One region of the Cupriavidus sp. OV096 genome, then DNA from elsewhere that is predicted to be linked to it. Evidence: riboswitches for the same ligand, from Rfam matches in the RefSeq annotation. Region 1 holds a riboswitch; the other holds the start of a gene.
The links. Region 1 has a riboswitch for glycine ahead of BM115_RS11100 (D-amino acid dehydrogenase). Riboswitches for the same ligand answer to the same signal wherever they lie in the genome.
Positions count from the first base shown of each region.

Region 2: it holds a riboswitch for glycine, as region 1 does, so the genes downstream of both, gcvT (glycine cleavage system aminomethyltransferase GcvT) here and BM115_RS11100 (D-amino acid dehydrogenase) in region 1, are expected to answer to the same signal.

Region 1 covers NZ_FOWM01000004.1:187,619-203,178, reverse strand. Annotated here, with positions in the region: gene BM115_RS11155 (MDR family MFS transporter) at 1-615, shown strand, start outside; gene BM115_RS11150 (efflux transporter outer membrane subunit) at 641-2,089, shown strand; gene BM115_RS11145 (mechanosensitive ion channel domain-containing protein) at 2,271-3,101, shown strand; gene BM115_RS11140 (phospholipase D family protein) at 3,201-4,829, shown strand; gene BM115_RS11135 (hypothetical protein) at 4,824-5,234, opposite strand; gene BM115_RS11130 (DUF2917 domain-containing protein) at 5,422-5,712, shown strand; gene BM115_RS11125 (LysR substrate-binding domain-containing protein) at 5,671-6,621, opposite strand; gene BM115_RS11120 (MFS transporter) at 6,781-8,052, shown strand; gene BM115_RS11115 (hypothetical protein) at 8,099-8,632, shown strand; gene BM115_RS11110 (histidine kinase N-terminal 7TM domain-containing protein) at 8,729-10,321, shown strand; tRNA gene BM115_RS11105 (tRNA-Leu) at 10,380-10,466, shown strand; gene BM115_RS11100 (D-amino acid dehydrogenase) at 10,569-11,870, opposite strand; glycine riboswitch at 12,034-12,132, opposite strand; gene BM115_RS11095 (cytochrome b/b6 domain-containing protein) at 12,208-12,759, opposite strand; gene BM115_RS11090 (PepSY domain-containing protein) at 12,762-13,028, opposite strand; gene BM115_RS11085 (LysR family transcriptional regulator) at 13,248-14,258, shown strand; gene BM115_RS11080 (DUF6630 family protein) at 14,280-14,786, opposite strand; gene BM115_RS11075 (ArsR/SmtB family transcription factor) at 14,820-15,509, opposite strand.
Region 2 covers NZ_FOWM01000014.1:102,071-117,630, forward strand. Annotated here, with positions in the region: gene hemN (oxygen-independent coproporphyrinogen III oxidase) at 1-1, opposite strand, end outside; gene BM115_RS23900 (ABC transporter substrate-binding protein) at 256-1,362, shown strand; gene BM115_RS23905 (ATP-binding protein) at 1,387-2,583, opposite strand; gene BM115_RS23910 (response regulator) at 2,644-3,375, opposite strand; gene BM115_RS23915 (UvrD-helicase domain-containing protein) at 3,725-5,833, opposite strand; gene BM115_RS23920 (glycine zipper 2TM domain-containing protein) at 6,087-6,308, shown strand; glycine riboswitch at 6,428-6,515, shown strand; glycine riboswitch at 6,537-6,659, shown strand; gene gcvT (glycine cleavage system aminomethyltransferase GcvT) at 6,752-7,879, shown strand; gene gcvH (glycine cleavage system protein GcvH) at 7,983-8,363, shown strand; gene gcvP (aminomethyl-transferring glycine dehydrogenase) at 8,465-11,386, shown strand; gene BM115_RS23940 (DUF421 domain-containing protein) at 11,502-12,047, shown strand; gene BM115_RS23945 (L-serine ammonia-lyase) at 12,122-13,498, shown strand; gene BM115_RS23950 (MBL fold metallo-hydrolase) at 13,553-14,299, shown strand; gene BM115_RS23955 (OsmC family protein) at 14,333-14,803, shown strand; gene BM115_RS23960 (glycine zipper family protein) at 14,916-15,392, shown strand; gene BM115_RS23965 (YbdK family carboxylate-amine ligase) at 15,424-15,560, opposite strand, start outside.

The DNA of each region.
Region 1 (15,560 bases):
CCGGCGTTCCTGATGATGCCGGTGCTGCCGCGCCTGCTCGGCAAGGTGGACAGCCGCTGGCTGGTCATCACCGGGCTGGTGTGCTTCTTCGGCAGCTGCATGCTCGACATCAGCCTGACGACGGACAGCGTGGGGCATGACTTCACGCTGTCGCAGATCCTGCGCGGCTTCGGGCAGATTTTGGCGATGATGCCGCTGAATCAGGCGTCGATGGCGGCCGTGGCCACCCATGAGGCTGGCGATGCCGCCGGGCTCTACAACATGGCCCGCAACCTGGGCGGCTCGATCGGGCTGGCGCTGCTCGGCACGCTGATCGACCGCCGCAACGCCTACCACGACGCGGTGATCCGCGAATCGGTCACGGCCAATAGTTCGATCGGGCAGGAGCATATGTCCGCCAGCATCGCCAGCTTCGTGGCGCAGGGCGGCGACTACGCCCACGCCAGCCTGCAGGCCGTGGCGCAGTTGTCCGGCGAGATCGCCCGGCAGGCTGCGGTGATGACGTTCTCGGAAACCTTCTATGCCCTCGGGCTGGCGCTGCTGTGCTGCGTGCCGCTGGCGCTGCTGCTGAAGGCGCCTCGTCCGGGCGCAGCCCCGGTCGAAGCCGGTCACTAAATCGATAAATAAAGCGGTACCTAATATGTACGCACCCCTTCGCGCCGCCCGGCCGGCGCTGGTTCTCCTTGTTGCCGCCCTGGCCGCCGCCGGCTGCACCGTGGGCCCCGACTACCGCACCGCCCCGGAAGTGGCCGGCAATGCGGTGGCGGCCGGCACCTTCCCGCACGCACCGAAACTGGCCGAGGCTCGCCAGCCTGACGTGGCCGACTGGTGGCGCGCGCTGGGCGACCCGCTGCTGGCCAACCTGATCGAAACCGCGCTGCGTGACAGCCCGGACATCCGCGCCTCGCGCGCCCGCGTGCGGCAAGCCCGCGCCGGGCTGGCCGGCAATCGCGCCAACCTGATGCCGAAGGTGAACGCCAGCGCCGCCATGCTGCGCACGCGCGAGCCGGACCTCGCCTCGTTCGGCGGGGAAGGTGGGGGTGGCGGCGGCCGGGGGCCGCTGTCGCTCTATATCGCCGGGTTCGATGCCAGTTGGGAACTCGACCTGTTCGGCGGCACGCGCCGCGCCATCGAAGCGGCATCCGCCGAGGCCGAGGCCGCCGATGCCGATCTGGCCGACGCCCACGTGCAACTGGCCGCCGAAGTGGCGCAGGCCTACGTCACGCTGCGCGAGCAGCAGGCCAGCCTGGCCCATCTGCGCGCGTCGGAGACGCTGGAAGCCGACATGCTCGACCTGACCCGCCAGCGCCGCGCGCGCGGCGTGGCCTCCGAACTGGAAGTGGAACGGCTGCTGACGCAACTGGAGAACACGCGCGCCCGCATCGCGCCGGTGGAAGCGGGTTTGATCGAATCGTTCGATCAACTTGCACTGCTGACCGGCCGCCCGCCCGGCACGCTCGACACCGCGCTGGGTCCCTCGCGCGACCTGCCGGTGCTGCCGGAGACCGTGGCCGTGGGCGATCCCGCCACGCTGCTCAAGGCCCGGCCGGACATCCGCGTGGCCGAACGCCGGCTGGCCTCGCGTACGGCGCAGATCGGCGAGCGCAAGGCGGACTGGTTCCCGAAGGTATCGCTGCTGGGCTCGCTCGGCTTCAGTGCGATGGACCCCGGCCACCTCGTCCGCAAGGAGAACGGCACGTGGCTGACGCTGCCGCGCCTGCAATGGAACATCCTCGATTTTGGCCGGGTGGCGGCGAGCGTCGATAACGCCGAGGCCGGCCGGGACGAGGCCGAGGCCAGCTACGAAAGCGTGGTGCTCAAGGCGCTGCGCGACGCCGACGTGGCGCTCTCCCGCTACGGGCACCAGCGCGACAACGTGGTGGTGCTGCGCCGCGTGGAGGCGTCCGCCGAGCGCGCCTCCACGCTCCAGCAGCAGCGCTACCGGGCGGGCACCGCCAGCATGCTCGAATGGCTGGACGTGGAGCGCACCCGCGTGGTGGCCCAGCAGGACCGGATTTCGGGCGATGCCAACCTGCTCAAGGACTACGTCTCGCTGCAGAAGGCGCTCGGACTGGGCTGGCGCACCTAAGAAAACGCCTACACGCAAACCAGACGCCGACCCCTGTCGGCGCCATCGCGCGCCCGGCACAGTGGCGTGTGGATAGAATCCGGGTGGGCGGCATCGGCATCGGATTAGCTGGCGCCGCCCCCGCGCCGCGGTTTGCAACAATGTGTTACAGACCCCATCGGCGCGTGCCCCGGACGCCCCCATGCACTTCAACGCCAACGACAGTCTCCTGATCAACGTGGTTGCCAGCATGGTGGTGGTCCTGGCCGGCACGCTGGTGGTCAAGCTGATCAACCGCTTCTTCTCGGGGCGGCTGCAGGCGGACAACCGGGGCGCCTATCGCGCCTGGACCGTGGCGTCGCGCAACGTGGTGGCGGCGGTGATGTTCCTGCTGTTGCTCGGCATCTGGGTGTCGGAGCTGAAGAGCGTGGCCATTTCGCTGGCGGCGTTCGCGGCGGCCCTGATCCTGGTCGGCAAGGAACTGGTGATGTGTTTCCTGGGCGCGTTCATGCGAATGATCACGCGCCCCTACCAGCTGGGCGATCTGGTCGAGATCGGGCCGTTCGGCGGGGAGGTCATCGACATGGATGTCATGTCGACCACGCTGGTGGAGGTGGCGCCCACGCGCCAGTACACGGGTTTCACGGTGCAGGTGCCGAACAGCCTGCTGATGACCACGGCCGTGCGCAACCATTCGCAGGCCGGCAAGTACACGCTGGACATGGTGCGCATTCCGCTGGCGGTGGGCATGGACCCGGACGTGGTGGAGGCGCAGCTGCTGGCCGTGGCGCGCCAGGCGTGCGAGCCGTTCATGGAAGAGGCCGGCCGCACGCTGCGCCGCTACGGCGACATGCGCTTCGTGGACCTGTCGCAGTTCGAGCCGCGCGTGCTGTTCGATCCCGTGGACGCGGAGCGGGTGGACGCCATCGTACGGTTCCCGGTGCCCGTGAGCGCGCGCCTGCCGGTGGCCCAGCAGATCGTGCGCGGCTACTACCGCGCGTGCACCCTCCCGCAGGCGGAGGCGGCGGTATAAGGTGGAAGGAAGATGAAAAGGGTTCGGACGCAGAGCCGATCCCGCAATGCAGCAAGATGGCCTGACGGGGATCTTCTAGGAGAGCGGACCATGGCGCCGATGCTGAGGCTCTGGATGGACGGGGTGGGCGGGCCGGACTGGACCGGCTGGCGGCGCGGCCGCTCGCTGGTGGCGCTGCTGCTGGCCTCGTTCTGCCTGGCCGTGCTGGCCGGCTGCGCGAGCCTGCCTGCCAATGCCGGCCGCACCCCCAGCTACGCGGCCAAGGACACCAGCGGCACGCTGCTGGCCCGCACCCTGGCGCCCCGGCTGGCGCAGAACCCCGGAAAGTCGGTCTTCTACCCGCTCGGCGCCGGGCCGGACGCGCTGGCCGCCCGCATGGCGCTGGCGCGCGCCGCCCAGAAGACGCTGGACATCCAGTACTACATCTTCGACATCGACCAAACCGGCAGCGTGCTGATGGGCGACCTGATCGACGCGGCCGACCGGGGCGTGCGCGTGCGCATCCTGATGGATGACATCCACACCGAGAAGCAGGACAAGACCTGGGCGGCGGTCGATTCCCATCCCAATATCGAAGTGCGCATCTTCAACCCGTTCGCCAGCCGCCGCGCGCGCTGGTTCGAACTGGCGTTTGATTTCGGCCGGCTCAACCGCCGCATGCACAACAAGCAGATGACGGTGGATAACCTCGTCACCATCGTCGGCGGGCGCAATATCGGCGACGCCTATTTCTCGGCCAAGCCGGACATGGATTTCAGCGATCTGGACGTGATGGTGGCCGGCCCCGCCGTGCCGGCCGCGAGCGCCGTGTTCGACGAATACTGGAACAGCGAGAGCGCCTACCCGGTGGCCACGCTGGTGCCCGAGGGCAAGGAGGCGCCGGACGAGTTGCGGGCCTTCCGCAAGGCCATCGAGGCGCGCGGAGACCAGGTGCGCGCCAGCGAGTTCGTGCAGGAGCTGCTCGACTCGGGGCTGGTGCGCGGCATCGAGCTGGGCCATCTGCCCGGCTACTGGGGCGGAGCGCGCGTCATCTCGGACAAGGCCGAGAAGGTGGAGGAAGACCCCGACGACCCCACCTCCCACGCCATTCCGCAGTTGCGCGCGATGATGGAAAAGGCGGAGCGCGAGCTGGTGCTGGTGTCGCCCTATTTCGTGCCCGACGACGAGAACATGGCCTGGCTGGCCGGCATCGCCAAGCGGGGGGTGAAGATCCGCGTGCTGACCAACTCGTTCGCCGCCACGGACGTGGCCGCCGTGCACGCCGGCTACGCGCCGCGGCGCAAGGCGCTGCTGCGGGCCGGCATCGACCTCTATGAACTGAAGCCCACCGCCAACGCCGAACTGGCGCGCAGCCAGGCGCGCAAGAGCCGGATGTTCGCCTCCAGCCGCGCCAGCCTGCACGCCAAGACCTATGTGGTGGACCGGCGGCTGCTGTTCATCGGCTCCCTGAACCTGGATCCGCGCTCGATCAAGCTCAATACGGAGATGGGCGTGGTGCTGGACAGCCCCGCGCTGGCCGAACGGCTGGTCAAGAGCATGGATGACGGGCTGCTCGACATCGCCTACAAGGTGGAACTGCGCAAGAGCGAGGGCGGCGGGGAGTCCATGACCTGGACCACGCGCGAGAAGGGGCAGCTCTCCACCGTGGACAGCGAGCCCGGCATGAGCGTGTGGCAGCACATGGGCATCGGCATCCTGCGCGTGCTGCCGGTGGAGGATCAGCTATAGGGCTAGGGTGGGATCGGCGCCGGGCGGCTCGGCGGACTGGAGCAGGTGCTCCTGCAGCCGCGACAGTTCCGGGGCGATGCCGCCCGGAAAGCCTTGCCGGCCCCCGCGCTTGTCGATCAGCAGGTCGGCCAGGAAGAGCGTGACCGGGGTGGGGTAGCCCTGCTGGCCAGCCAGCGCGGCAAGCTGGTTGGCGATGCGCGGATAGGTGTGGAACAGCTCGAAGGGGCGCACCTCGCGCGGTAGTTGCGCGAGCCACTTCAGCGCGGCGGGCGTCAGCGCCTGCGTGGCCGGGTCCGGCGGCTGGCGGGCGTCGCGCCAGTCCACGGTGCCGGTAGTCGGCACCTCGCCGTCGAGAATCTTCCTGGCTTCCTCGACGGTGACAAATTCGAACGAAATCGGGTCCATGGCAATCGGTGGCAAGACGGCGCGGAATGCGCGCCGACACCGCATTCTATCGGCATCTCCAGCCGGAAGTTGACAGCCGGTGCGCGAAAGTCAGCGTAAAAGTCGGCGCGAAAGTCATGCCAGCGCGCCGCAACCCTCATGGCACCGGCCCGGCCGGTCGGCGACGATAAAAGCGTTGCCGGAGCCCATGATGACCTACACCCTGATGATCGAGAATGACTGCCTGCCCATGGCCTTGCGCGCCGGGGCCGAACTGGCCTGCGCCGGGGGCACGCTGTGGCTGACGCTGGAAGGTGCCCGGCCGCGGCGCTCGCCCGATATCGTGCTGACGGCTGGCCAGCGGCACCGCGTGACCGAGGACGCCACCTATTTCCTGACCGCGCTGGGCCATGGCGCCGTGACCGTGTGCCGGGTCATCGCCCCGCCTGCCCCGCCGCTACGGGCCCGGTGGCGCTGGCACAGCCTGCCGCTGCGCTGAGGCGGGCGCCACCCGGGCCGCCTCGGCGCGAATCCAGGCGGCCACGCGCGCCACGTCTTCGCGTGGGTGGTCGGTGGCGTGGATCAGCCAGAAGGCGTTGGGGCTGGCCAGCGCGGCGCCGGGCATATCGACGACCGCCAGTTGCCCGCCCGCGATCAGCGGCTGGATCAGTTCCAGCCGCCCCAGCGCCACGCCCTGGCCGGCCAGCGCCGCGTGAATCATCTGGTCATATTGGTTGAATCGCAGGATGCCGCGCCGGCTGGCCTGCCGGTAGCCGTGCGCGCCGAGCCAGCTGCGCCAGTGCAGCCACGGGCGCGGGTCATCGAATTCCAGCAGGGGCAGCTGGGCGAGGTCTTCCACGGCGGTCAGCCGGTGCGCGCCGAGCGAGGGATGGGCGACCGGGGCGATGGTCTCGTCGAACAGGCGGATCGCGTCCGCCGCGGCGTCGGCCTCGCGGCAATAGCGGATGGCGAGGTCGATGCCGTCCGCGCGCAGGTCGCTGATCTGGTTGCTGGCGGAGAGCCGCACGTCCAACTGCGGATGGGCGCGCTGCAGGCTGCCCAGGCGCGGCAGCAGCCACAGCCCCGCCACGCCGATGCTGGCCGTCACGGTCACCGGCTGGCGGCCATCGCGCTTGCGCAGTTCGCCGGCCACGTCCTGGAGTTGCTGCACCGCGCCATCTGCGCTGCGGAACAGCCGCTCGCCTTCGGGCGTGAAGGCCACGCCGCGATGCTGGCGCACGAACAGCCGAACCTGGAGGTGGTCTTCCAGCGCGCGGATCTGCCGGCTGACGGCGGACTGCGTCAGGCACAGGTCGTCCGCTGCCTGGGTGATGCTCATGCGCCGGCCCACGGCCACGAAGCCCTTGAGCAGATCGAGCGGGAACAGCCGGGCGAGCGGGACGGACATGGCGGGATGGGTGGGGAAGGTGTTGGGATTAAAGCACGGCTCGGCCCCCGCTGCCATGACCACCACGCATGGCAGGAGGGCGGAAATGTCGCTTGAGCCTGCGCCCCCGATCGCCTGAAATAGAGCGATCTCCCAACCCGATCGTCCCATCCTCCCGACATGACCCAACGCCCCGCCTCCCATGCCGCCGGCGCATTGCCGACCGGTTCGCCACCCTGGTGGCGCACCGCCTGGTTCCTGCTGCTGGCCGGCGGGCTGGTGATGGGGCTGGCGCTCGGTGCGCGCCACGTGCAGGGCCTGTTCATGCTGCCGATCATCACGGACCGGGGCTGGACGCGCGAGACCTTCGCCTTCGCCATGGCCGTGCAGAACCTGACCTGGGGGCTGGCCCAGCCGTTCACGGGCATGGTGGCGGACCGCTTCGGCTCCGCCCGGGTGATGCTGGCCGGGCTGTCGCTGTACGCGGTCGGCCTGTTCCTGATGGCACAGGCGGCCACGCCGGCGGCCTTCGTCTGGTCGGCGGGGCTGTGCGTGGGCGTGGCGCTGTCCGGCACCACCTTCGGCGTGGTCTACGGCGCCTTGAGCCGGATGATCGCGCCGGCGCAGCGCAGCCGGGCGCTGGGGCTCGCCGGAGCGATGGGTGGCATCGGCCAGTTCCTGCTGGTGCCGGGCGCGCAGGTGATGATCCTCCAGGCCGGCTGGCGCGGCGCGCTGGTGATCCTGGCCGTGACCGCCGCCGCCATGCTCCCGCTGGCGCTGCCATTCCAGGATCGGACGCACCCCGCCAGCGGTGCCGGTGCCGGGGGCGCCCAGCCGCCGCTGCTCGGGGCGGTGCGCGAGGCCTTCCGCCATTCGGGCTTCTGGCTGCTCAACCTCGGCTTCCTCGCATGTGGCTTTCAGTTGGCTTTTATCGCCAATCACCTGCCGGCCTACCTGCGGGACAAGGGCATGCAGCCGTCCGAAGGCATGGCGGCGCTGGCGATCATCGCGCTGGCCAATATCGCCGGGACGTACTGGTTCGGCGTGCTGGGCGGGCGGCATTCGCGCAAGTATCTGCTGGCCGGTATCTATTTAGTACGAACGGCGGCGATGGCGCTGTTCGTGCTGCTGCCCCTCAGCGCCGCCACGCTTTACGGGTTTGCGGCGGTGATGGGCTTCCTCTGGCTCGGCACCGTGCCGCTGACCAGCGGCATCGTCTCGCAGGTCTTCGGCGTGCGCTACATCACCACGCTGTTCGGCTTCGTGTTCTTCGGCCATCAGCTTGGCTCGTTCCTCGGGGTCTGGCTGGGCGGGGTGGTGTTTGAGGCCACGCGCTCCTACGACCTGGTGTGGATGGGGGCGATGGCGCTCGGGGTGGTGGCCGCCGCGCTGCACTGGCCGATCGACGACCGGGAGATCGTCCGCGCGGGCTGGCCGCAGCCGCAACGCTGAGTTCGGCCGGCTGGGCTATGCTTGGCATGGACTCTGGAGACATGCCATGCCCAACCCGATTTCCGGGCGCGCCGTCCGCGTCGCCCTCCTTGCCGCCCTGGCCGCCGTGGTCCTCGGCGGCTGCGCCACGCTCCAGCCGGTGCAGACCGCCCAGTCGATGCTCGGCAGCCCGCAAAGCTCGGTACGCGAGACATTCGGCAACCCGACCGAGACCTACCAACTGGCCGACGGCACCCAGCGCTGGATCTATTCCAAGCAGCCCTACGGCTTCGAGGTCTACGCGGCCGACTTCGACGCCGCCGGCAAGCTGGCCGGCTTCCGCCAGACCCTGACCGAGAAGGAGATCTACGAGGCGCGCCCCGGGGTCTGGACCAAGCGCGACATCGCCGAGCGCTTCGGCCTCCCGCGCGAGCCGGTGCAGTACTTCGCCCTGATGAAGCGCGAGGCATGGAGCTATCGGATGTACATGGCCGGCAACCTGCCGGCGCACTTCAGCGTCTATTTCGATGACGCCGGCGTGCTGGACCGCACCATGATCATCATGGACTCGCGCGGCGGGGACCGCAGCCGCTCCAAGTAAGTGAGGGCGATGGGGTGGCGCCCCGGCTAGCCCCTATAATGGGGCGCCTCCGCCATGTCGGGCGCGGCGGTTATTATCAGGTTCCCCGCCGTTCTCATGCCCTCGTACCCTCTTGTCCTTTGCCTGACCATAGCCGTGGTGTGCAGCGTGGGCATGGTTATCGCCACCTGGCCGCGCCGCGACGATCCCACGATCAAGGCTTTCCTCGTGCTGGCCGGCGGCGTGGCCATCTGGAGCGGCGGCCGGCTGCTCGAAGTCAGCTCGACCGATCTGGACGGGCGCATCTTCTGGGCCAAGGCCCAGTACGCGGGCATCGTGATGGTGCCCATCGGCTGGCTGGTGGCGATGATCCACCTGAGCCGGCCGCGCTACGTGGTGCCGTGGTCGCGCCTGTGGCTGCCGGTGCTGGCCGCCGTGGCGTCGGTGGTGATGGTGCTGACCAACGAGCGGCATCACCTGATCTGGACGCGCATCGACCTGATGCCGGCCGGCGTCTCGCCGGGCGCGATCTTCCACCATGGCCCCGGCTACGTGGTGGTGGCGGCGTGGACCTACTTCATGCTGCTGCTAAGCCTGGTTTTCCTGCTCACGGCCGAGGTGCCCAATGCGGCGCTGACCCGGCGGGGCCGGGCCATCGTGGCCAGCAGCCTCACCTTGCCGCTGCTCACCCACATGGCCTACCTGCAGCGCTGGACCAGCCCGCTCGGCGGCGACCTGACCCCGGCCACGTTTTCCCTGATGACGGTGGTGGTCTGGATCTGTGCGCTGCGTACCCATCTGGACGACATCGGCCACTACGCGCGGCTGCGCGTGTTCGACACGATTGGCGACGGCTGCGTGATCGTCGACGCGAAGGGGCGGCTCGTCGAGTTCAACCCGGCCGCCCTGCGGCTGGTGCCCGACCTGCGCCGGGGGCAGCCGATGCCGGCCGTATGGGACGAGGCGCTGCGCCAGCCGCGCGAGGCGGGGGCCGACGTCGGCGCCATCCCCTACATTCCCCAGGGCGCGCACTACGAGGTGACGGCGGAGCCGGTGATGCGGCTGGACGGCAAGCGCATCGGCACGCTGGTCTTCATGCGCGACATCAGCCGCTACCAGTCGCGCGAACTGGCGCTGACGGCCCAGCTCGGCCAGACCGAGGCGAAGCTCTCGCGCGTGGAGGCGGACCTCGACATCGACGCGCTGACCGGCATCCCCAACCGGCGTTTCTTCCAGCGCGAGTCGCTGCTGGCCGTGACCCGGGCCTTCGAGGCGGGCGAGCCGATCGGGCTGCTGATTCTCGATGTGGACCTCTTCAAGCAATACAACGACCTGTACGGCCACCCCTGCGGCGACGATTGCCTGCGCCGGGTGGCGACCGCGCTGACCAGCGTGCTGGTGGGCGAGCAGTTCTGCGCGCGGCTGGGCGGCGAGGAATTCGCGGTGGTGCTGCCGGACGCCTCGCAGGACGAGACGCGCAACGTGGCGCGCCGCATGGTGGCGGCGGTGCGCGACCTGGAGATCCCGCACAACGGCACGCCAGTGCAGCCCTTCGTCACGATTAGCGTGGGCGCGGCCTGTACGGTGCCGGACGCGCCACGGCTGGAGCCGCTGCTGCACCGCGCGGACAGCGCGATGTACCAGGCCAAGCGCGCCGGGCGCAATCGCTTCGTCCAGGACGGGAAGATCTACATGGGCCTGCAGGCATAGTGGCACGCGCAGGGGCTTGCAAAATCCGCAAGCTCCTGTAGAATGCGCCGCTCACCTTGCCCAGGTGGCGGAATTGGTAGACGCACTAGGTTCAGGTCCTAGCGGTGGCAACACTGTGGAGGTTCGAGTCCTCTCCTGGGCACCAAGATTGAAGAAAAAGGCCCCGCGCAAGCGGGGCCTTTTTCGTTGGCGCGATGGTTGTCGCCCCTCTCCCTCAGGGAGAGGGGCGGGGGAGAGGGCTGGCGGTTCAGGCAGCGATATCGCGTCCGGTCACGCCGGCCCTCTCCCCCAACCCCTCTCCCGCAAGCGGGAGAGGGGAGAAAGCACGCGGTACCGCCGCCTGCCGGATGACATCGCCCACCATCTCGGCCGTCACCGCCGACAACGTCCACCCCAGATGCCCGTGGCCCGTGTTGTAGAACACGTTGGCCTGCCGTCCGCGCCCCACGCGCGGCATCATGTTCGGCATCATCGGCCGCAGCCCTGCCCACGGCACCACGCTGCGCGTGCTCACGCCGGGGAAGCAGGTGTTGACCCAGTCGATCAGGGGCCGGATGCGGTCCGCGCGGATGTCGCGGTCGATGCCGTTGAACTCGGCCGTGCCGGCCACGCGGAAACGGTCCACGCCGAGCCGGCTGGTCACGAGCTTGGTCTCGTCGTCGAGCAGGCTGACCGTGGGCGCCGCAGCCTGGCTGGCGGCGTCGGGCAAGTTCACCGTGATCGAATAGCCCTTCACCGGGTAGATGTTCACGCGGTCGCCCAGTTGCGTGGCGAACTGCCGGCTGGCCACGCCGGCGCAGACCACTACGGCGTCGAAGGTTGTCGAACTTGTCTGATTACCGTCGCGGACGGTGATGGTGGCCGTGCGGCCGTCCGAGTTGACCGACTGCACGTCCTGGCTGTAGCGCGTGACCACGCCCAGCCGCTGGGCCGCCGCGGCCAGGCCGGAGGTGAACTTGTGGATGTCGCCGGTGGCGTCGCTCTCGGTGTAGTAGCCGCCGTAGTACTGGCCGGCCAGCGTCGGCTCGATCGCGCGCATTTCCTCGGGTGTGACCGCGCGGCGCGGCAGGCCGCCCTCGGCCAGCAGCGTGGAGACCTCGCCGGCATGGTCGAAGCCGGCCTTGTCCCGGTAGATATGGAGGATGCCCTGCCGCTTGAGATCGAAGTCGATGCCTTCCGCCTCGGCCCAGTCGAACAGGTGTGCGCGGGCGGCGATGGCCAGGCGGGCGGTCTCGATCGTGTTGGCCCGGTAGTGCGGCATGGCGGCGATGAACGCGGCGAACCAGCTCAGCTTGTGCCAGGTGGGGCGGGGGTTCACGAGCAGCGGCGCGTCGTTGCGGAGCATCCACTTGATGCCCTTGACCAGCGTGGAGCGGTGGGTCCAGACCTCGGCGTTCGACGCGGAGAGCTGGCCGCCATTGGCGAACGAGGTTTCCATGGCGGCGTAGCGATGGCGCTCGAGCAGTGTGACCGCGAAACCACGTTTGGCGAGGGCGTAAGCGGTCGTCACGCCGGTGATGCCACCGCCGATGACAGCGATTGTCTTCATGTTGTCAGGTCTTCCAGGACGTCGTGGATGGGGGGTACGTGGCGCACCATGCGCGACGCACGCCCCCTCTGTCCTTGACCTGAGAGATTCACGATGCGCGCGGGCGCATCGCTTGCTCCTTCGGTACCGTCGGCTGACGCGAGCCGGGGTTCTTCAGAGTGCAATGGCGTTACCGGTCCTTTGGCCTGAGAGTTTCCGGGGCGGTTGCTCCTTCGGCGCCGGCCTGCCGGGCGGCAGGCACAGTCTCTCCCGATAACGCGGGTAAAACGGGTATGGCGGGTGATGCGGTATGACGGGGCTACTATGCCACGGGCGGCGCCGGCGCGGCAACCCCAGGTTAGTCGAGGTCGCGCGGCTTGCGGCCGGTGATCATCGCCCCGACCAGGTTTTCCTTGCCGGCCACGCTGGTAACGATGGCCACCAGCGCGTGCACCACCACCAGCCCGAGCAGCGTGTTGGAGAGCCAGCGATGGATGTCGATGGGCCAGTCCTCGCCCCAGAACGCGTCGAAGCGGGAGAGCCAGCCGGTAACGGCGAGCAGCAGGATCAGGGTCCACATCGCCAGCATCATCACCGCGCCGAGCGGGGTGTGGCTGATGAAGCGCGGCGTGCGGCGTCGGGCCATGGCCCGGGCATGGGCCAGCACGCCGGCGGGGCGCGGCAGCCAGGCGCGGAAGCGCGCGTGTTCGCTGCCGATGAAGCCCCAGAGAATGCGAAACAGCACAAGTCCGGCGGCCACGTAGCCCAGCACGCGGTGCATCTGGTCGCCGGAATCGTCGATGAGGTCGTAGCAGACGATGGCCGCCACGCTCCAGTGCGTGAGCCGCACCACCACGTCCCAGACGCGGAGCGTGGTGGTATTGCGCAGCTGGCCGGCCGGCACCGACATGCTTACTTCTCGATCTCGGACTTCACGATGTCGAGCGTCTTCGTGTCGAAGTAGATCTCGGCCTTCTTGCCGTCCTTGGTGGTGCCATAGATCTCGTAGCAGTTGCCGTCCACCTTGAACTTCTTGATGTTGTAGCCCTGGGCCGCGATCTTGGCCTTGGCGTCGGCCTCGGGCATCCATTCGGACTTCGGATGCTTGTCGCACTTGGCGCCCGCGAAGGCCCCCGTGGAAAACGCACCGGCGATGAGAAGTACGGCCACTTTCAGCATTGCAGCTCCCGCAAGAAGCCCCATCCGGGGCGGATGCCGGAATCGTACGCGGTAACAAGAACAATTCCCAATCAATGTTTTCCCGCACGATGACCTGCATCAAATGCCGTGCGCGCCGCCCGGCGCGGCGGCTATCGGCGTGAACGTCGGCAGCGGGATTGTCCGGGCTGTGGGACAATTCCGCCTCGCCCACAGGGCGTGGGTGACGAAGGTGTCTGCATGAAATCGATCGACTGGAAAGACTGGGAAATCTTCTGCCGCGTGGTGGAAGGGGGCGGCTTCACGCAGGGCGCCGAACTGGCGGAAGTGCCCAAGTCATCGGCCAGCGCGGCGGTTGCCCGGCTGGAAACCCAGCTTGGTGTGCGCCTGTTCGAGCGGACCACGCGGCGCGTGCGCGTGACCCAGCGCGGCCAGCAGCTCTATGACCGCGTGGCGCCCCTGTTTGGCGAGTTGCGCGAGATCAGCGCCGAGGCCGCCTCGGTGAGTGCCGAGGTCAGCGGCACGCTGCGCATCGCCACGCCTTACGAGGTGGGTTCGCAGCACCTGTCCGCCTCGCTCTCCAGGTTACTTAAGCTGCACCCGTCGCTGCATGTGGAACTGGACATGAGCTGGGACCAGCCCGACCTGATTCGCCACGGCTATGACCTCGCCTTCGTCATGACCGACACCAACCTCCACGACAGCTCGTTCGCGAGCAAGCGCGTGGTGCTGATCGAGCGTGCGTTCTATGCGGCGCCCGCGCTGATCCGCGAGCACGGCCTGCCGCGCGCGCCGCAGGACCTGAAGGGCTGGCCGACGCTCGGCAACCTCGACGATGTGCAATGGGAATTCCTGCGCGATGGGGTGGAAACCTTCGCCATGGACGTCTCGCCGCGCATCTCCACGCATAACGCTGAAGTCCGGCTCAAGGCCGCGCTGGATGGGCTGGGCGTGGCGCGCATGTCGCCCCGCTTCGTGCACGAGCATCTGGTGCACGGCCAACTGGTGCGCGTGCTGCCCGGCTATACGTCGTCGCCGCTGAAGGTGTACGTGCTGATGCCCGCGCGCAAGCTGATGCCGCCGAGCGTGCGGGCCTTCCTCACTGTGCTCGAGGAAACGCTGGGCGTGCCGGAGACCCGGCGCCCGGCACCGCGCGCCAAGGCGCTGGGGGGCACGGATGGATCGGACAGCGCCGACATCGCCGATACCCCGGACGGTGACGGCGGCGCGGTGGTGATCGGGCTCGACTGAGTTTCCAGGCGAGCCGGTCGGTCAGTAGGGCTGGTCGCCGGGACGGATGTCGAAGCCGAGCGTGTCGGCGATCTCGAGTATCTCTTCGTCGTCTTCGCTGCGCGTGATCCAGCCGCCGTAGGCGTCGCCGCCGGTATCCCAGTTCCAGAGCGTGTAGCCGGCCATGCGTAGCTGCGTGGCGACGATCTCCATCAGCTCGGGCACGCTCGTGCCCTCCAGGAAGTCTTCGTCCTCGGTGTCCTCGGTGCCCCAGTCCACCTCGAGGTCGATCCGCTCGCAAAGCTGGTTCAGGCAGCCGATAAAGGACTCGGCGTCTTTCCAGTCGACATAAAAGCCGGATTCCCAATCGATGATGTCCTTGACCTGCCACAGCAGGCCGGCGGCATCGATCTCGTCTTCCTCGGCGTCTTCCAGCGCTTCCTCGAACAGCGAAAACTGCCGGCTGGTCTGGGCGCTGTCGCCGAGGTTAATCAGCGCGAATAGCCGGCTGATGGCGTCTTGCGCGTCGTCGTCCAGTTCAATTGCCATCTGCTCCTCCTCTGGCTTCGGTATTCATATCCGTCAGGCTGCCACGTTCACGATTTCGCGCTGGCCGCGAGGCGTCACGCGCAGGGCGCGCGACGTGTCCGTACGCTCGATCCATCCGCGTGCCAGCAGGCTGTCGAGCAGCGCCGCGCCGAGCGCCCCGCCCAGATGGGGCTTGCGTTCGCTCCAGTCCGGGCAGGTGCAGGCGAACTGCCGGCGCTTGCGGCGGGTGGCGCCCAGGTCGATGCCAAGCTGCCCCATCGCCTCCGCGCCGGGGGCGCTGAGGTCGACGGCGCTGCCCGACACGATCAGCCAGCCCGCTTCGGACATTCGTTCGAAAAGACCCACCGCAAGTTCCCCAGCCAGATGGTCATAACAGGTGCGAGCCTGTCGCAGCGCCGGCGGCGCCGTGCGGGAGACCGGCACGGCACGCACGCGCGGCGGCTGGCTGGCCAGCGACGCCGACGCAAGCGCCTCGATGGCCACACCAATTTCCGGCGTGGCCAGCCGGTAATAGCGATTGCGCCCACGCGTCTCCACGGCGAGCAGGCCGCCTTCGGACATGCGGGCGAGATGGCCGCTGGTGGACGAGGCCGACAGCCCGGCAATCATCGCCAGTTCGCCGGCCGGCCGCGCGCTGCCATCCATCAACGCCCACAACATGGCCGCACGGCCGGGGTCGGCCAGCAGCCCAGCAAGCTGGCTGATGCCAGGAGCGTATTCCATAGTTCAGTGCGGAGTGAAACGACGGATGAAGTATAGAGCGAGATGCGTACA
Region 2 (15,560 bases), on a different contig from region 1:
TGGTGCGCTCTTTTTGCGGGCGAAGATGGTCACGATGCTATGCCCCTGCGCCGTCGCTCACCTTGACGCGCATCAAGCGCACGCCGCGCTTGCGCCCGCAGCCCCGCCACCGTGGGGCGTTGGCGTCATCCGAGCGTCACGAACGGCCGATAGGCTCTGCCCGCCGTCCCCTCCTCCACCCGATTCCAACGCCCGCCGACCATGCGCCCAGCCTCGCCCAGAACGATGTCGCCCGCCGCGCCGGCGCGCCGCCGCATGCTCCGGTCGTTCGGCACGCTGGCCGCGATGCTCGCGGCACCGGCCGCGTTCGCCCAGCCGCAACCGCAGCCCTCCTCGCAGCGCCGGGCGCTGGTGGTCGGCCATCTGCTGGACCGCGTGGGGCCGCAAGCGGATCTGGCGCGCGACTACCTGGCCGGCGCCAAGGTGCTGTTCGATGCGGCGAACGCCTCGGTTCAGGGGCCGCGCATCGTACACGTGGTGCGGGATGCCGATGCCAGCCCGCGCATCGCCACCTCGCAGGCCATCGGCATGGCCGAGTCGGACCATATCGACGTGCTGTTCGGCCCCGGCGACACCCTGCTGCCCACGCTGGCCACGTCGTCCGAACTGAGCCGGCGCGGCGTGCAGATCGTCGCCCCGCTCTCCGGGCTTTCGCTTGCCGCCGACAACATCTGGTTCACGCGCGCCGACTATCAGGCCGAGCTGGACGCCGCCGTGCGGCAGCTGCGCAGCTACGGCCTCAAGAACATCGTCCTGGCCGTGTCGCCCGACTTCGCCGCCGGCACGCTCGCGGCGGGCTCGCCGTGGCTCGATCGGATGGAGCGCGACCTCGGTACGCGCGCGGTGACGCTGACCGGCAGTGTCGATGACGGCGCGCGCCGCATCGCCGCGACGCGGCCCGGCGCGGTCATCGTGGCCGGCGACACGCTTGCCTACGGCGGCCTTGGCCGCGCGCTGGCCTCGCAGGGTTGGTACGGTTTTCTGGTGGGATTGTCGGCCGTGAGCCCGGCCTCGGCGCGCGAGATTCTCGGCGGCAACTACGCGGGGGGCGTGGTGGTCACGCAGGTGGCGCCCGGCCCGCAGGAATCCACGCTGCGCGTGGTCAAGGAACACGTGGCGCGGATGAAGCAGTACCTCGACGAACCGCCCTCCCCGGCCACGCTGGCCGGCTACATTGGCGCCGCCTGGCTGGTGCGCGCTGCCGGCGCGGCCAAGGCGCCGGGTGCGCTGGAATTGCGCCGCGCGCTGCAGTCGCGCATCGATGTGGGCGATTTCACGCTCGACTTCACGCGCGGGCTGCGCGGCTCTCAGTACGTGCAACTGGCGCCGATCGGCAAGTCGGGCGTGCCGCAGCGCGCCTGACCCGCGCGCCGCTATATCTATTAGTTAGTCGCGCGGCAGCGTGATGCGCACGCGCAGGCCGCCTTCGACGCGGTTGTCCAGCGTCAGCTCGCCGCCATGGCGATTGACGATATCGGCGGCAATCGACAGCCCCATCCCCACGCCGCCGGTAGCCCGGCTGCGCGACGACTCCACGCGATAGAACGGCTCCAGCACGCGCTGCAACTCGGCCGGCGGAATGCCGGGGCCGTTGTCGCAGACGTCGATCTGCACGCGCTCGGGGCTGTCCGTCAGCACGATATGCGCGGCGCCGCCGTAGCGGTGCGCGTTCTCGACGAGGTTGACCACGGCGCGGCGCAACTCCGCCGGGTAGGCCAGCAGCGGCGCGGCGGTGCCGGAGAGCCGCACGTCCTGCCCCAGTTCCTCGGCATCGTCGACGATGGCCTGGAGCAGCGCCTGCACGTCCACGCGCTGGCGCGGGCCGGTGCCGTCGTCGCGGTCACGCAGGTAATAGAGCGTGGCGTCGATCAGCCCGTTCATCTCGGCCAGATCCTGCCGCAGGCGGTAGCGCACGTCGTTGTCCTCGATGCGCTCGATGCGCAGGCTCATGCGCGTGAGCGGCGTGCGCAGGTCGTGCGAGACTGCCGCCAGGAAGCGCGACTGCTGCGCCAGCTGCGTGCGGATGCGTTGCTGCATCAGGTTCAGCGCCTTGGTGGCGGCGCGCGCTTCGGCCGGACCCGCATCATCGTCGAGTGGCGGGGCGTGCACATCCTGGGCCAGCCGGTTCGCACCGGTGGCCAGCCGCTGCACCGGCCGCGCGAGCAATCGCGCGCCCACCCACGACGAAATCACGATGGCGATGAACTGGAAGATCAGGCCAGGATGCAGGGGCCAGAGTCCGTGCCAGGGGGGGAAGTGGCGCTGCGGTCCGGGCGGCTCCCCGCGCCGGTCGGGATGGCCGGGACGGAACATGCCGCGCTCCCCGGCCGGGCCGCCCTCGCCCGCCTCCTCGTCTTCCTCGAAACGCGGGCCGCGCTGCGACGGCTCGGGGCGGTGGAATGGCTTGCCGGCGGCGGCGGCCTCCGAGGCCGCCTCGCGCATGCGTTCCTCCCAGCGCGGCGAGCCGGGGCGCGGGAACAGGCCCTCGATGACGGTCACGCCAAGCACGTGCACGGCCACCATGATCGCGGCCATGACCAGGAACAGCCGCAGGAACATCGAATCGAAAAGGTGGCGCCGCATGGTGGGGTCTGTCCGGACGCCGGCGGTGGCGTTCGGCGGCGGGGGGGACGCGGCCATGCGTCAGGAATCCACGTTGACCGTGAAGACGTAGCCCTCGCCCCGCACCGTGCGGATCAGCGCCGAGTCGCGCGGATCGTCGCGCAGTTTCTGGCGCAGGCGCGAGACCAGCAGGTCGATGCTGCGATCGAACACGTCGAGGTCGCGACCGCGTGCCTGGTTGATGAGCAGTTCGCGATCCAGCACGCGGTTCGGGTGCTCGATGAAGGTCAGCAACAGGCGGAACTCGGCGTTCGACAGCGGCACGACCGTGTCTTCCTCGTCGAGCAACTGGCGCAGCGTGGTGTTGAGCCGCCACGCGCCAAACTTGACCTCGTGCCCCGCCGGGGTAGGTGCCGAACGACGCACATCGGCCCGGCTGCGCCGCAGCACCGTGTGGATGCGCGCCACCAGTTCACGCATCTCGAACGGCTTGGTCACGTAGTCGTCCGCCCCCACCTCGAGTCCGACCACACGGTCGGCCAGTTCGGCGCGGGCGGTCAGCATGATTACGGGGATGTCCGTGCGCTCGCGGATCTCGCGACACAGCGTCAGGCCGTTCTCGCCGGGCAGCGAGAGGTCCAGGATGACCAGGTCATAGTGATGCTGCGCCATGGCCGTGCGCATCGACGCCCCGCCTTCGGCCCCATCGGCCGCCATGCCGAACGTGGCCAGGTATTCGGCCAGCATGGCGCGGATCTGGGGATCGTCGTCGACGATCAGCAGGCGGGTAGGCAAGGCGGGAGTGAGGTCCATGGCAAAGCGGGAGGGATGGGAAACGCCGGCGGGCGACGGCCTGCGCAACGACCGGCGGTCAACTGTACCAGTTTGCAATATTCGCGCTGTGGCGGCTTTGTATCAGGTTCGATACGTGCGCTGTGGATAACTTCGCCTGACAAAACGACGCCCCCGGCACTGCCGCGCCGGGAGCGTTCAACAGGGAAGAGCCAGGCACGCAAGCGTACCCAGCCGCACCGCTAACCGAAGGGCAGGCGCGGCACGGCGCCAGTCGCCGAGGCGTCTGACGCGTCGCCATATTAGAAAGCGCGAGGCGCGCGGTCTTGTCTGCCTTGTATCGGCCGTGATGCTTGGTAGGGGATGCGACTCAACCCGTCACCGGCTTGCCGGGTGCGCCCGGCGTACCCAGCAGCGCCTTGAGATTGGCCAGCCGGTCCTTGGGGCTCATGGCCGGGGTCTCGTCGACGGGAGCCGGCGCTTCTTCGAGTTTCATTTCGGCGATGAAGCGCGAGGGTTCGCAGGAGTAGGTGTCCCGGGCGCGTTTGCGCTTCTTGCACCAGCTGATCTGGAGGCTGCGCTGGGCGCGGGTGATGCCAACGTACATCAGCCGGCGCTCTTCCTCGATCTTCTCGTCGCTCATGTCTTCGTCCTCGCGCGCGTGGGGCAGGATGCCCTCCTCCACGCCCACCAGGAACACGTGCGGATATTCGAGGCCCTTGGACGCGTGGAGCGTGGAGAGCCGCACCGCGTCCGGGTCTTCCTCGCGGCCTTCGAGCATGCTCATCAGCGCCACGGTCTGTGTCAGTTCGAGCAGGTTCTTGCCTTCGTCGCCAAAGCCGTCGGCGTTGTCGAAGCCGGTGGCCTCGCCCTCCCCGGCCTCGGGTTCCGGGCGCGTGCCCTTGCGCTTGAGCCAGTCGAGGAATTCAAGCGTATTGGTCCAGCGCGACTGGGCCTGGCGCTCGTCGAAGGTATCGTACAAGTACGATTCATAGTGGATGCCGGCCATCATGTCGTCGAGCAGCACGGTGGCCGGATCGGTCTTGGCGCGGTCCGCCAGGCGCACCATCGACTCGCAGAACACGCGCAACGGCTCCAGCTGGCGCGGCTGGAGCTTGCCTTCGATGCCGCCCATCATGGCGGCCTCGAACAGCGACACCTTGGCCTGCCCCGCGAACGTGCCGAGCGCCTCCAGCGTGGTGTTGCCCACGCCGCGCTTGGGCGTGGTGATGGCGCGGATGAACGCGGGATCGTCGTCCGGATTGGCGATCAGCCGCAGGTAGGCGCAGATGTCCTTGATCTCCGCCTTGTCGAAGAAGCTCTGGCCGCCGGACAGCACGTACGGAATCCGCTCGCGCCGCAGGATCTGCTCGAACAGCCGCGCCTGATGGTTACCGCGATACAGGATGGCGTAGTCGCGGAACTGCGCGCGGCGCTCGAACTTGTGGGCGGACAGGCGGAACACCACGGACTCGGCCTCGTGCTCCTCGTCGTTCATCGGATGGATGGCGATGGGGTCGCCCATGCCGTGCTCCGACCACAGCTTCTTGTCGAACAGCTTGGGATTGTTGGCGATGACCGCGTTGGCCGCCTCCAGGATGCGCACCGTCGAGCGGTAGTTCTGTTCGAGCTTGACGACCTTGAGGTCCGGGAAATCGGTCTGCAGGCCGCGCAGGTTGTCCAGCGTGGCGCCGCGCCAGCCGTAGATGGCCTGGTCGTCGTCGCCCACGGCCGTGAACGCCGGCGCGCGCAGGTGCGAGCCGCCGGCCAGCAGCTTGAGCAGCGCGTACTGGCAGGCGTTGGTGTCCTGGTATTCGTCGACGAGGAAGTAGCGCAGGCGGTTCTGCCATTTCAGGCGCACGGCCTCGTCGCGCGCGAACAGCTCGGCGGGCAGGCGGATCAGGTCGTCGAAATCCACCGCCTGGTAGGCGTGCAGCGTGGCCACGTAATTGCGGTAGACCATGGCGGCCTGGTGCTCGTCGGCATTGGCGGCCTGGGCCAGCGCGGTCTCCGGATCGATCATGCCGTTCTTCCACAGCGAGATCGTGCCCTGCACGCTACGGATCAGCTTCTTGTCCGTGGTGGCGAGCTGCTCCTGCACCAGTCCGAAGCAGTCGTCCGAATCCATGATCGAGAACTGCGGCTTCAGGCCGACGTGCTCCGCCTCCATCCGCAAAATCTGCACGCCGAGCGAGTGGAAGGTACAGACGGTGAGCTGCTTGAGCGGAATCCGCTTGCCCTCGCGCGTGGTCTTGCCCTCCATCAGCTTGCCGATGCGCTCCTGCATCTCTTTCGCCGCCTTGTTCGTGAAGGTGACGGCGGCGATGTGACGCGGCTCGAAGCCCTTGTCCTCGATCAGGTGGGCGATCTTTTGCGTGATGACGCGCGTCTTGCCGGACCCGGCGCCCGCGAGGACGAGGCAGGGCCCGTCCAGATAGCGAACGGCTTCGGATTGGGCGGCGTTGAGTCCGTGGGTCATAGGTGGGCGGGTGCCGGATGGCGCACGCTTGGCGGGCGCGCGAAAGGCGTCGATGTTAACACGCAGGGTGGCCTGCGCCGGTGCCTGATGACGGACATCAAGGACGCAAGTGCTACCAGTGTTTCATCGCGGTAACACTTCGTAAAAGTGACGTCCGAGGGGACATCCGGGGCATGGAGATTGCCTCATACGGTCATGCGGGACCGGCGGCGACGCCGTCCTGATGACAAATTCGGCACATTCGGAGGCGATCATGAAAACAATGCGAACCCTGGCGAAAATCACGCTGATCGGTGTCACGCTGGCGGCCTTTGGCGGCTGCGCGGACATGAGCCCCAAGACCCGCAACACCGCCATTGGCGCGGGCGTTGGCGCGCTCGGCGGCGCGGCGCTGACCAACGGCAGCGCGCTCGGCACGGTGGGTGGCGCGGCGGTGGGTGGCGTGGTGGGTAACGTCGTCACGAAGGATCGTTGATCCGGCGCGGGTAGTCCTTACCTCAGGCGGCAGGAATTACAGCCAGCCCCCTCCCCGGCGCCTAGCAAGGTGGCGTCGGCGCCGCGTTGACAAAGGTCAACCCGTCCCGTACATTCACGCGCATCCAACCGGGAGAGCGCGCAGCCATTGCGCCGCCGAAGGGGTATCACCCGAAAACTCTCAGGCACCACGGACCGGTCGGATCGGCATGCAACATGCACACGATGCATGCCGCACTCTGGAGAGCGACACCCGCCCGTGCCAACGCATGGCGAGCGTGTCCACCGAAGGGGCGCGCGATGCGGCAAGCTGCATCGTAATCTCTCAGGTATCGAGGACAGAGGGGTCATCCGCCGCGGCGGATTGGTGGCATTGCCATCGATCCCCACGGCGGATGACCCTTTTTTCGTTTTCGCTGCCGTATTCGCTCCAGAGGATTTCCCATGACGCTCCAGGCCACGCCCCTTAACGCCATCCACCGCTCGCTCGGTGCCCGCATGGTCGATTTCGGCGGCTGGGACATGCCGGTCAACTACGGCTCCCAGATCGAGGAACACAACGCGGTGCGCGGCGATGCCGGCATGTTCGATGTCTCGCACATGTGCGTGGTGGACCTGTCCGGCCCCAACACGCGCGCCTTCCTGCGCGGCCTGCTGGCCAACAACGTCGACAAGCTCCAGACCCCGGGCAAGGCCCTGTATGCGTGCATGCTCGACGAAAAGGGCGGCGTCATCGACGACCTGATCGTCTATTTCTTCGCCGAAGACCGCTTCCGCCTGGTGGTGAACGCCAGCACGGCGCTGGGCGACATCGAATGGATCACGGCCCGCAACGCGGCCACCGGCAGCGGCGTGACGATCACCCCGCGCCGGGGCGACGTGGCGCCGGCCGGCGTGGGCAAGCTGGCGATCATCGCCGTGCAGGGCCCGAACGCGCGCGCCAAGGTGCACGAGGCCTTCCCGTCGACCCAGCCGGCCGACGCACTCAAGCCGTTCAACGCGGTGGTGGTGCGGGACCCGATGGTCGGCGAGCTGATGGTGGCCCGCACCGGCTACACCGGCGAGGACGGCTTCGAGCTGGTGGTGGAGGCCGAGAACGTGGCCGGCATCTGGGAAAAGCTGCAGTCCGTGGGCGTGCGCCCGGCCGGACTGGGCGCGCGTGACACGCTGCGCCTGGAAGCCGGCATGAACCTGTACGGCCAGGACATGGACATCCACACCTCGCCGCTCGACGCCGGCCTGGCCTGGACCGTCGACCTGCAGAGCGAGCGCGATTTCATCGGCAAGTCGGCGCTGCTGGCAGCCGGACAACATAAGACATTTGCCGGCCTGATCCTGCGCGACAAGGGCGGTGTGCTGCGTGCGCACCAGAAGGTGATCACCCCCGCCGGCGACGGCGAGATCACGAGCGGCACCTTCAGCCCGTCCCTCTCCCAATCCATTGCCTTTGCCCGGCTGCCGCAGGGCGTTGTGCCCGGCACCGAGGTCCAGGTCGAGATTCGTGACCGCAAACTGACCGCGACTGTGGTTAAACTGCCGTTTGTGCGCAATGGCAAGGCACTCGTGAGCTGAGGCATCCGCCCGGCTGACACCAACGGTCGCCATCACGCCTGCCCGGCTGGCCCCGGCAGGCGAACCGAAACAAGACAAACACTGCATTCCCGGAGAATCCGTCATGAATTTCCCTGCTGACCTGAAGTACACCGAATCGCACGAATGGGTGCGCGTTGAAGCCGACGGCACGCTGACGATCGGCATTACCGACCACGCGCAGGACGCGCTGGGCGACATCGTCTTCCTGGAACTGCCCGAAGTGGGCAAGTCGGTCGGCGCCGGCGACGCGCTGGCCGTGGTGGAGTCCGTGAAGGCCGCTTCCGACATCTACGCCCCGGTGGCCGGCGAAGTCATCGCCGTGAACGAGGCCGCCAGCGCCGCGCCGGAATCCGTCAACGCCAACGCCTTCGACGCGTGGCTGTTCAAGCTGAAGCCGGCCAATGGCGACGATGTGAACGGCCTGATGAACGTCGACGCCTACAAGGCCAGCGTCGGCGCCTGACGCGCTGCACCAGCCGTCTCCCGAGCCAGGAGACGGCGCCCGAGATGCCCGCGCGGCGGCCAGGCTGACCACCTGCCGCCCCGCCCCACGAGACACTTGCCATGAACGCCCCTCTTCCCATGAACGCCGCCCAAGGTAGCCGGCCCACGCTGGCCGAACTGGAGGCGCGCGACGCCTTCGCCGCCCGTCATATCGGCCCGGATGCCGCCGAACAGCAACACATGCTCAAGGTCCTTGGCTACGAGACACGCGCCGCGCTGATCGACGCCGTGGTGCCCGCCGCCATCCGCCGCCGCGACGGCATGCCGCTCGGCGAATTCACCGAGCCGCTGACCGAGGAAGCCGCGCTGGCCAAGCTGCGCGGGCTGGCGAACAAGAACCGCGTGCTCAAGAGCTTCATCGGGCAGGGTTACTACAACACGCTCACGCCGGGCGTCATCCTTCGCAATATCTTCGAGAATCCGGCCTGGTACACGGCCTACACGCCGTACCAGCCCGAGATCTCGCAGGGCCGCCTGGAGGCGATGCTGAACTTCCAGCAGATGGTCACGGACCTGACCGGGCTGGACATCGCCAATGCGTCGATGCTGGACGAAGGCACCGCTGCCGCCGAGGCGATGACGCTGCTCCAGCGCGTGAACAAGCACGCCTCGAACACGTTCTACGTGGCGGACGACGTGCTGCCGCAGACGCTGGAAGTGGTACGCACGCGCGCGCTGCCGCTGGGCATCGAGGTCAAGGTCGGCCCCGCCGCCGAGGCCGCCGGCGCCCATGCCTTCGGCGTGCTGCTGCAATACCCGGGCGTGAACGGCGATGTGGCCGACTACCGTGCCATCGCCGATGCCGTGCACGCCGCTGGCGGGCTGGTGGTGGCGGCGGCGGACCTGCTGGCGCTGACGCTGATCGTCGCGCCGGGCGAATGGGGCGCCGACGTGGCCGTGGGCAACTCGCAGCGCTTTGGCGTGCCGCTCGGCTTCGGCGGCCCGCACGCCGGCTACATGGCCGTGAAGGACGAATTCAAGCGCTCGATGCCGGGCCGTCTGGTGGGCGTGACCATCGACGCGCAGGGCAACAAGGCGTACCGGTTGGCGCTGCAGACGCGCGAGCAGCACATCCGCCGCGAGAAGGCCACGTCGAACATCTGTACCGCGCAGGTGCTGCTGGCCGTGATGGCGTCGATGTACGCCGTGTACCACGGGCCGCAGGGCCTCCAGCGCATTGCCCAGCGCGTGCACCGCCTGACCGCCACGCTGGCTGCCGGCCTGAAGGCGATGGGCGTGACCCCGGTCAACGCCACGTTCTTCGACACCCTGACGCTGGACACCGGCTTCAACACCGAGGCGATCCACGCCGCCGCCACCGCGCGCGGCATCAACCTGCGCCATATCGGCGCCACCCGCGTGGGCATCTCGCTGGACGAGACCGCCTCGCGCGAGGACGTGGTCGCGCTGTGGGAGATCTTCGCGCACGGCAAGCCGGTGCCGGCCTTCGATGCGACCGAGGCCGCCGTCGGCGATGGTTTCCCGGCCGCGCTGGCCCGCCAGAGCGCCTACCTGACGCACCCGGTCTTCAACACGCACCACGCCGAGCACGAGATGCTGCGCTACCTGCGCTCGCTGGCGGACAAGGACCTCGCGCTGGATCGCACCATGATCCCGCTCGGCTCCTGCACCATGAAGCTCAACGCCACCAGCGAGATGGTTCCGGTGACGTGGCCCGAGTTCAGCAAGGTCCACCCGTTCGCCCCGCTCGACCAGACCGTGGGCTATCGCGAGATGATCGACCAGCTCGAAGCCATGCTCTGCGCCGCCACCGGCTACGCCGCGGTGAGCCTGCAGCCGAACGCGGGCTCGCAGGGCGAGTACGCCGGCCTGCTGATCATCCAGAAGTACCACGCCAGCCGCGGCGAAGCCCATCGCGACATCTGCCTGATTCCCTCGTCCGCGCACGGCACCAACCCGGCGTCGGCCCAGATGGCCGGCATGAAGGTGGTGGTGGTGGCGTGTGACGCCGACGGCAACGTCGACCTGCAGGATCTGGCGAAGAAGGCCGAGCAGCACAGCCAGAACCTCGCCGCAATCATGATCACCTACCCGTCCACGCACGGCGTGTTCGAGCAGGGCGTGCAGCAGATCTGCGAGATCGTGCACCAGCACGGCGGCCAGGTGTACGTGGATGGCGCCAACATGAACGCGATGGTCGGCACCGCCGCGCCGGGCCAGTTCGGCGGCGATGTCTCGCACCTGAACCTGCACAAGACCTTCTGCATTCCGCACGGCGGTGGCGGCCCCGGCGTGGGCCCCGTGGCCGTGGGCGCACACCTGGCGGACTTCCTGCCGAACCAGGACAGCGTGGGCTATCGCCGCGACGACAACGGCATCGGCGGCGTCTCGGCCGCGCCGTTCGGCTCGGCCAGCATCCTGCCGATTTCGTGGATGTACGTCGCGATGATGGGCTCGGCCGGCCTGACCGCCGCCACCGAGAACGCCATCCTGGCCGCCAACTATGTGGCGCGCCGGCTCTCGCCGCACTTCCCGGTGCTCTACGCCGGCCAGCACGGTCTGGTGGCGCACGAGTGCATCCTGGACCTGCGCCCGCTGCAGAAGGCCACCGGCATCAGCAACGAGGACGTGGCCAAGCGCCTGATGGACTACGGCTTCCACGCCCCGACCATGAGCTTCCCGGTGCCGGGCACACTGATGATCGAGCCGACCGAGAGCGAGGCGCTGCACGAGCTGGACCGCTTCATCGACGCCATGATCGCCATCCGTGGCGAGATCGCGCGCGTGGAGGACGGCAGCTTTGACCGCGACGACAACCCGCTGCGCCACGCGCCGCACACCGCCGCCGTGATCACCGCCAATGAGTGGACCCACGCGTACACGCGTGAGGAAGCGGCCTACCCCATTGCCTCGCTGCGCACGCAGAAGTACTGGCCGCCGGTGGGCCGGGCGGACAACGTGTACGGCGACCGCAACCTGTTCTGCGCCTGCGTACCGATGAGCGAGTACGCGCAGGACTAAGGCGCCGTGTCTGGCGGCGTCCGGCCTGCCCGGACGCCGCTGGCGCGCTTTGCGCCTCCCGCCCCGGCCCCCCGGGCCGGCGTGCAGCACACCATCCCTAGCGGAGGTCTAGTCCATGTGGAATCTGAGCGCCCCCTGGTGGGAATTCGTGCTGCGCGGGCTGATCGTCTACGCCGCGCTGCTGTTCCTGATGCGCGTGTCGGGCAAGCGCCAGATCGGCCAGTTGTCGCCGTTGGATCTGGTGCTGCTACTGATCATCTCGAACGCGGTGCAGAACGCCATGAACGGCGGCGACAACTCCGTCACCGCCGGGCTGATCCTGGCCGCCACGCTGTTCGGCGCCGACGTGCTGGTGGGCTACGGCACCTGGCGCAGCCGCCGCCTGGAGGCGCTGGTGGAAGGCCGGCCCGAGATCATCATTCACCAGGGCGAGATCTTCCAGGATGTGATGCGCCGGGAGCGCATCACACCGCGCGAGCTGCAGAAGGCGCTACGCCGCAACGGTTGCGCGCGTGTGGAAGACGTGCATTTCGCTATTCTTGAGACAGACGGCACGATTAGCGTGATCCAGAAGGAAAAGTCCGAGGACGGGCACGCAAGGCCCGCCATCGACGCCATGTGGCGCGAGCCCGGCCGGCCCGATGCCGATATGTCGCTCTGACCCGACACCCGACCACTTTCCCGACGGCCTCCCCGCCCCTGCGCCCTGCGCGCCGCCCCCTACCGGAGTTCCCCGTGGCTGTCAGCGTTTTCGATCTGTTCAAGGTAGGTATCGGGCCGTCCAGCTCGCATACCGTGGGGCCGATGCGTGCGGCCCTGATGTTTGCGCACGGGCTCGAGCGGGACGGCCTGCTGCCCCAGGTGGGCAGCGTGCGCGTGGAGCTATACGGCTCGCTCGGCGCCACCGGCAAGGGCCACGGCACCGACAAGGGCGTGATCCTGGGGCTGATGGGCGATGCGCCCGACACCGTCGACCCCGAAACCATCGAGTCCCGCCTCGCCACGCTACGCGCCCAGCGCAAACTGGCCCTGCTCGGCACGCACGAGGTGCCGTTCGTCGAGCGCGAGCACATCGTGTTCTACCGGCGCGAGGCCATGGCCGAGCATCCCAACGGCATGAAATTCCACGCCTTCGACGCGGAGGGCACGCCGCTGCGCGAGGCGCGCTACCTGTCCGTGGGCGGCGGCTTCGTCGTCACCGCCGGCGCGCCGAACACCCAGATCCTGGCGGCCGAGCGGCAGTTGCCGCACCCGTTCCGGAGCGGCCGGGCGATGCTGGAGATGGCGCACGCGAGCGGCAAGTCCATCGCCCGGCTCATGATGGAGAACGAACTGACCTGGCGGCCCGAGCAGGAAGTGACCGATGGCCTGCTTCATATCTGGGACGTGATGCAGCAATCCGTGGCGCGCGGCTGCCGCACCGATGGCGAGCTGCCGGGGCCGTTCAAGGTACGGCGGCGCGCGCCCGAGTTGTACCGGGGACTGACGCTGCACGCGGAGCGGGCGCTGTCCGATCCGCTCTCCGTGATGGACTGGGTCAACCTCTACGCCATCGCCGTCAACGAGGAAAACGCCGCCGGCGGGCGCGTCGTCACGGCGCCGACCAACGGCGCGGCCGGCATCATCCCGTCGGTGCTGCACTACTACGACCGCTTCATCCCCGGCGCCAACCGCGCGGGCGTGGTCGATTTCCTGCTCACGGCGGGCGCCATCGGCCTGCTCTACAAGCTCAACGCCTCGATCTCGGGCGCCGAAGTCGGCTGCCAGGGCGAAGTCGGCGTGGCCTGCTCGATGGCCGCCGGCGCGCTGGCGGCGGTGCTCGGCGGCACGCCGGAGCAGGTCGAGAACGCGGCCGAGATCGGCATGGAGCACAACCTCGGCCTGACCTGCGACCCGGTCGGCGGCCTGGTCCAGATCCCGTGCATCGAACGCAACGCCATGGCATCCGTCAAGGCGGTGAACGCCGCCCGCATGGCCCTGCGCGGCGATGGCACCCACTATGTTTCGCTCGATTCGGTCATCAAGACCATGCGCGAAACCGGCGCCGACATGAAGACCAAGTACAAGGAGACGGCGCGCGGCGGGTTGGCGGTGAATATCGTGGAATGTTGAGCAGGCGCCGGCGTATCATGGCGGCACCCCCGGTTTGCCAAGAAGAAAACGGCCATGCAGACCTTCCATCAGCTGTTCGACGAGACTTCGTCCACCTTCACCTACCTGCTGATCGACGCCGAGACGCGTGAGGCGTTGCTGATCGATCCGGTGGACCGGCAGTACGCGCGTGACCTGGCGCTGCTGGGCGAGACTGGCGCGCGGCTGGTCTGGATTGTCGAGACCCACGCGCACGCCGACCACATCACCTCCGCCGGGCAACTCGCCCTGCAGACTGGCGCCAACACCGCCGCGCCGTCCGGCTGCGACATCAAGCCTGCGCTGAAACAACTGATCGACGGTGACACCGTCAGCTTCGGCAAGCAGGTGCTTCGCGCGATCCACACCCCCGGCCACACCGCCGGCAGCATGAGCTACCTCTGGGAGGAAGCCACGCCGGACGGCGTGGTGCGCCGCATCTTCACCGGCGATGCGCTGCTGATCGACGGCTGCGGGCGCACCGATTTCCAGTCCGGCGACGCCGGCACGCTGTTCGACAGCCTCACCGAGAAGCTCTTCCGCCTGCCCGACGACACGCTGGTCTACCCCGCCCACGACTACAAGGGCCACACCCAGTCGACCATTGGCCATGAGCGCGCCCACAACAGCCGCGTGGCGGGGCGCTCGCGCGACGAGTTCATCGTCATGATGCGCAACCTCAACCTGCCCCGCCCCAAGCTGATCGATATCGCCGTGCCGGCGAACCAGCGCCTGGGGCTCGTGACCGGGCGAGATGGGGAAAGCGTGCCGCACGGCATCTGATTTTTCGTTCTTCTACTACCCGGAGTGACCAGCATGGCCGAGCACAGTGCCGAGATCGCGTGGGAGCGCGGCGATCAGGATTTCGTGAGCAACCGCTACAGCCGCAAGCATGTGCTGCGGTTCGACGGCGGCGCGGAAGTGCCGGGCTCGGCGTCGCCACACGTGGTGCCGCCGCCGATGTCCGATGCCAGCGCGGTGGATCCCGAGGAAATGCTGATCGCGTCGATTTCGGCCTGCCACATGCTGTGGTTCCTGGCGCTGGCCGCCAAGCAGCGCTTCGTGGTCGATCGCTATGTGGACAAGTCCGTGGGCACGCTGGCCAAGACCGCCGAAGGCCGCATGGCGGTGACCGTGGTGACGCTGCGTCCCGACGTTACGTTCTCGGGCGAGCGCCTGCCGACCCGCGCCGACATCGATCAGCTGCACCACGCCGCGCACGACGCCTGCTTCATCGCCAATTCGGTGAAATCCGAGATCCGATGCGAGCCGGTGTATCCGACCTGACCCCTGCAAACGCCTAATACGCGGCACGAAGGAATTCATTTGACTTCGCCCCCTGCGCTGCAATACTGAGACCGCACACGCGGGCACATGGCCCCGCCGGAGGAGGTACATCATGCATCACAGCAAGCGATGGGGGATGGTGCTCGGCGCGGCAATCGCGTTGGCCGCAGCCGGCGTGCAGGCACAGTCGAAACCGGTGGCTTATCCGGCCAAGGGCCAGTCCGCGCAGCAGCAATCCAAGGATGACGGGGAGTGCTACAGCTGGGCCAAACAACAAACCGGCATAGACCCCGCAGTGGTGGCCCAGGCCCCGCCGCCCCAGCAGGCCCAGGGCGGCCAGCGCGTGCAAGGCGCGGCGCGCGGGGCAGCGGGCGGCGCCGTGATTGGCGCAGTTGCGGGCGATGCCGGCAAGGGTGCGGCGGCCGGAGCCGCCGTCGGGACCATGGCGGGCGGCTCGCGGAACCGGCAGGAACGCCGTAACGTGCAGGCGGCGAACGAACAGAACGCCGCGAGCCAGCAACAGGCGATGGGCAGCTACTACCAGGCGTGGAAGGCTTGCATGGGAGGCAAGGGCTATACCGTTCAATAAGCGGTGCAGTCACCCCGGCCCGCCGTCGGCGTCAGGCCTCCCACCGCTCGCAGGTACGCCGCACCGTCTCGCGCAGGCTGTGCGCATCGGCATCGACGGTGCGCACCCAGTGCGCGTCGTTGTCACGGCTCGAAGCCAGCGCGCGGATATTTTCTAGCGCCTTCAGCG